DNA from 2 places in the Hydrogenophaga sp. PAMC20947 genome. Region 2 is predicted to be linked to the other one. Evidence: riboswitches for the same ligand, from Rfam matches in the RefSeq annotation. Region 2 holds a riboswitch; the other holds the start of a gene.

Region 1 (2,394 bases), 1.9 Mb from region 2:
GGATGGTGAAGTAGTCCACGCCTTGTTCGGCCTGTTCAATCAACGTGTCGCGGTAGATCGCCCAGGTGAGGTCTTCGGCCACGCCGCCCACTTTCTCCAGCGCCTGGTAGATCGGCACAGTGCCGATGGGCACCGGCGAATTGCGCACGATCCAGTCGCGTGTGGTGTGTATGTTCCTGCCGGTGGACAGGTCCATCACGTTGTCCGCGCCCCAGCGCGTGGCCCACACCAGCTTGTCCACTTCTTCTTCGATGCTGGAGGTCACGGCCGAGTTGCCGATGTTGGCGTTGATCTTGACGCCGAAGTTGCGTCCGATGGCCATGGGCTCGACCTCGGGGTGGTTGATGTTGGCCGGGATGATGGCGCGCCCGCGGGCGATCTCGTCGCGCACGAACTCGGGGGTGAACACCTCGGGGATGCGGGCACCCATGGGATTGCCACGCAGGCGCTGTTCGCGCGCCGGATCGTTCAGGTATTCCTGCATCCACTCGCGCTTGCCGTTTTCGCGCAGCGCCACGAATTCCATTTCGGGCGTCACGATGCCTTTGCGCGCGTAGTGCAGCTGGGTCACGTTCTGACCCGATCTGGCGCGCCGTGGCGTGCGTTGCAGACCCGCTGCCTCCGCGCGCAGCGCCTGGATGCGTTCGATGGTGGTGTTGTTCTGCTCGGCTTCGTTCTTCACGCCATCGTCCAGGGCTGCGCGCTGGCGGCCCTCATAGGTCTCGGTGTCTCCGCGTGCGTCGAGCCAGGGGCCGCGCAGATCGGGCAGACCGCGCCGGATGTCGATGCTGGCGGTCGGGTCGCTGTAGGGGCCGGAGGTGTCGTACACCGTGACGCGTTCGCCGTTGGTCAATTCGATTTCGCGCATGGGCACGTTGACACCGGGCAGCTTGCCGGCCACATGGACCTTGCGCGATGCAGGGAACGGCTCGCGGCTGAGTGCGAACTGGTCTGCGAAAGGAATTTTGTCGGGGGCGTTCATGGCGGCGGTCTCCTGGATGTGGGCTGTTGACGAAAAAGCAAACAGCTCCGGAGACCGCCCTTCAAACCCTGCACGCCATCAAGCCCAACGGGACAGGGACCTCTGGCGAGGGTGTCCGGGGGTGGTCTGTGACGCGGAAATCCGTCGGCAGACCTGTATGGATGCAAGCCCTGGGGGCTGCGCTCTTCTTTCGCCGGTACTAGCCGGATCAAGTTCGCGGGTTTGGTTGTTTTCAACCATCTCAGCGCCAGACCTTTTCAGGTCGTGTGCACCCCGGAGCAGCCTGTAGTGTAGCGACCGGTCCATGCCCGGTGTCAATTTTTTGGCGCCGAGGGATTTGATCGGACGGCACCAAGGGCTTGCGGTGGCGTGGAGTTGATGAAAGTTGCTGCTTGATGTGTTGAGAAACGGAGCAGATGATCGAATTTCTGTGCTCTGGGTGGGTCAAGGCGGGTGGCGCGGCGCGCTGGCTGGATGTCTGGGAGAACCCCCGGGGAATAAACCTGAAAGTAGGCGGTCATTTGAGGGTTTCCAGAGGGGTCAGTGGGTGTCCCTTCAAGGGACAATGGCCGACAGGTGGAGACTTGTGCGACCAAGCCTCCTGGGCCTCATTGATTTGATGAGTCACCCGCAACAAGGTCCCATCGTGCCTGCCCAGCCGTCGACGGCGAGGTGGGTCTTTCCCCCGGAGCTTCTTTTTCAGTGCCGTCCCTCCCTTTCGAAGCCATTTTTGATGCCTCGCCTTTGCCGGGGAGCGTGGCGCGCCAGAGCGATGGCTTGATGCTGGCAGTCAACGATGCCTGGGTCGCTTTGATGGGCTTGTCGCGAGACCAGGTGATCGGGCGCAAAACCAGCGAGTTTGAGTTCTGGGTCCATCCCGAAGACCGGTCCAGGTACCTGGCCGAGTTGCCCAAGACCCATTCCCACCATTTGGTGCGCCTCAGGGCCGGGCAAATTCACCGTGTGCGCCTTCACTCCACGGTCATGGACATCGAGGGCGTCCCTTGCCTGGTGGTTTTCATGGGCGATGTGAAGAAGGAATACGAAGCTGAGGTTGCCCTGGAAGCGGCCCATCGCGCCTTGCAGCACCGGGTTGAATTGCTGGAAGCCAGCGAAAAGCTCGCCCGCATGGGGCATTGGACCAACACCGATGAGAGTTCAACGGTGGAATGGTCCGCAGGGATGTACGCCATCGGTGGCCTGGAGCCCAAACAAACCCTCTCGCGTCTTGAAGGGCGCAGCGGGATTCACCCCGACGATCTGGCTGCCTGGGTGGTCGCGCGCGAAGCCAGCGACAACCGCGAGCTGGAGTTCCGGTGGCTGCACCCGGATGGCGGCACGCGGTGGTTCAGAACCCGCATGGGGCGCACCCATTTCGCGACGCGGGAGCGCTCCAACTTTGGTGTGATTCA
Region 2 (2,394 bases):
TTGCACCACGCAAATCTGTCCGAAGCCATCAACGATGGCAGCGCCACGGCCGTGGGCACCATCGCGCAGTTGATGGCCAGTGGCATGAGCCGGGAGCAAGCGCTGGGCAGCATCAACCGCCTGATCAACCAGCAAGCTTTCACGATGGCGGTGACCGATGTGTTCTACCTCTCAGCCGCGTTGTTTTTCGTGCTGGTGTTGCTGGTGTGGATGGCCAAGCCCACCCTGGGCGAGGCGGCCGATGTGGGCGGCGCGCACTGACGGATTGAAGGGGTTCAATCAGCGCAGCATGCGGGTGAACGTGAGGAAGCGGCCTTTGTAGGCCTCGCCGCTTTCTTGTGTTTTGGCCGCGCTGGTCATCGTGAGATTCCAGCCGAGGGCCGCCATGGCTTTGCCAAAAGCCGAGCGGTTGCCGCGGTCGGGGTCGACGATGATCACTTCGGCCCCGGGCAAGGCGTGCTGGTCGATGAAGCGCGCGAGCTGTTCGGGCTGCTGGCGCTCGTAGAGCACATCGCTGCCCACAATCAAATCAAACTGCCCCAGGCCGCTGGCCCCGTCGGCATCGTCCACCGCCCAGTTGCCGGGCTGATAGGGCAGGGGGGGCAATTGGTTGGCCAGCAGGTTGGTGTTGAGGAATGTCTCGGTGAGCGGGTGCCAGTCGGTCACGGTCACATCGGCTTCTCTGCGGTGCATCACCAGGCTGGCCAGCGCCAGGCCGGCGCCAATTTCCAGAATGCGTTTGCCTGCGATGGCGTGGCTGTCCATGGCCAGCGCCAGCACCCGTGCCGAAGGCCAGACTTGTCCAAACAGCGGCCAGCCAGACTCACCCATGCCGGTGTCGTGTGCGGTGCCTTGCGGGTCGCTGTATTGCTGGTTGTCCAGCAGCGAACAGATGGCGTAGTCCCAGCCGCCTATCGTGACGGTCTGGTGTTTGACTTGGTAACCGGGCATGGGGCCTCTTTCATGGAATCTGCGGTGGATCGGTTTGAATCGACCGGGCACAACGATTCCCTGCATAAGAAGGGCCATGCGAGATGGATGGCGCCAAGTTAACACGTTTGTTTGCCCGGGTGCGAAGGCCATACAATGCAAAGCTTCACCGGGGGTGCCATCTCACGATCAAGTGGGCGCTGGCTGAGAAATACCCCTCTCACCTGATCTGGGTTGTGCCAGCGTAGGGAGCGTGATGAACCGGACGCCGTTTGCACGGGTGTCCGCCATTGTTCACGCTCTTTCCGGGCGGTTTTTTACAAGGCGGACTTCACCATGCAGCGGCGTTTTTTGTTTTCAGCGTTGGTTTCGGCTTCATTGATGTGTGCGGGCATGGTTTCTGCGGTGGCCCAGACCAAACCCCCTTTGCGGGTGCTCGCCCATGGGTCTTTTGACCTGCCCAAGCCGCTGCTGGCGCAGTTTGAGAAAGACGCAGGGGTCAAGCTGCAGATCGTCAAAGCGGGCGATGCCGGCGAGATGGTCAACAAACTCATCCTCACCCGGGCCCAGCCGATCGCCGACGTGGTTTTTGGCATTGACAACACCCTGGCGCTGCGGGCTCAGTCCGCGGGGGTGCTTGATGCTTACAGTGGCGCGGCCACCCAGCGCGCCGCTGCGACCGGCTTGCCCGAGAACCTGGTGCCCGTGGACTACGGGTATGTGAACCTCAACATCGACAAGGCCTGGTTCGCCGACAAGAAGCTGGCCTTGCCCACCTCCCTGGCTGATTTGACCAAGCCCGCCTATGCCAAGCTGCTCGTGGTGCAAAACCCGGCCACGTCGAGCCCGGGCCAGGCCTTCATGCTGGCCACGGTTGCCGGTCTGGGCGAAGAGGCCGCGTTCGATTGGTGGAAGCAGATGCGTGCCAACGGCGTGAAGGTGGTGAAAGGCTGGAGCGAGGCCTACTACACCGAGTTTTCCCGCAACGGCGGCGCCTATCCCATCGTGGTCAGCTACACCAGCAGTCCGGCGGCTGAAGTGTTCTACAGCAAAGAGAAGATCACCGAAGCCCCCACGGCCAACCTGTTCCTCAAAGGCGGCGTTTTTCGCCAGGTGGAGGGCGTGGCCATGGTCAAAGGGGGCAACCCGGCCGCCAGGGAAGCGGCGGGCCGCTTCATTGAATTTCTGCGCTCGGCGCCCGTGCAGGAAGGTTTGCAAACCACCATGTGGGTGTTTCCGGCCGAGGCCGGTGCGCCGCGCGTCGATGTGATCAAACAGCACGCGGCCGAGCCTTCGACCTTTGATGAGCTGAAAGCCCCTTTGACCGAAGCGCAGTCCAAAGCCTGGTTGCAGCGCTGGACCAAGACTGTTTTGAAATGAGGGCATGAGCCAGCCCACTGCATTTTGCTCAACCCTCATAAAAGGGCAGCGCCACCCAACCGCTGAAGCAGGATTGGCTGTGCT

The links. Region 2 has a riboswitch for thiamine pyrophosphate ahead of E5678_RS09035 (thiamine ABC transporter substrate-binding protein). Riboswitches for the same ligand answer to the same signal wherever they lie in the genome.
Region 1: another riboswitch for thiamine pyrophosphate. It lies ahead of thiC (phosphomethylpyrimidine synthase ThiC); the one in region 2 lies ahead of E5678_RS09035 (thiamine ABC transporter substrate-binding protein).

Annotation. Positions count from the first base shown of each region.
Region 1 is NZ_CP039252.1:70,844-73,237, forward strand. Features, by position in the region: gene thiC (phosphomethylpyrimidine synthase ThiC) at 1-982, opposite strand, end outside; TPP riboswitch at 1,151-1,268, opposite strand; gene E5678_RS00345 (PAS domain-containing protein) at 1,685-2,394, shown strand, end outside.
Region 2 is NZ_CP039252.1:2,018,210-2,020,603, reverse strand. Features, by position in the region: gene E5678_RS09045 (DHA2 family efflux MFS transporter permease subunit) at 1-261, shown strand, start outside; gene E5678_RS09040 (methyltransferase domain-containing protein) at 280-951, opposite strand; TPP riboswitch at 1,092-1,199, shown strand; gene E5678_RS09035 (thiamine ABC transporter substrate-binding protein) at 1,267-2,310, shown strand.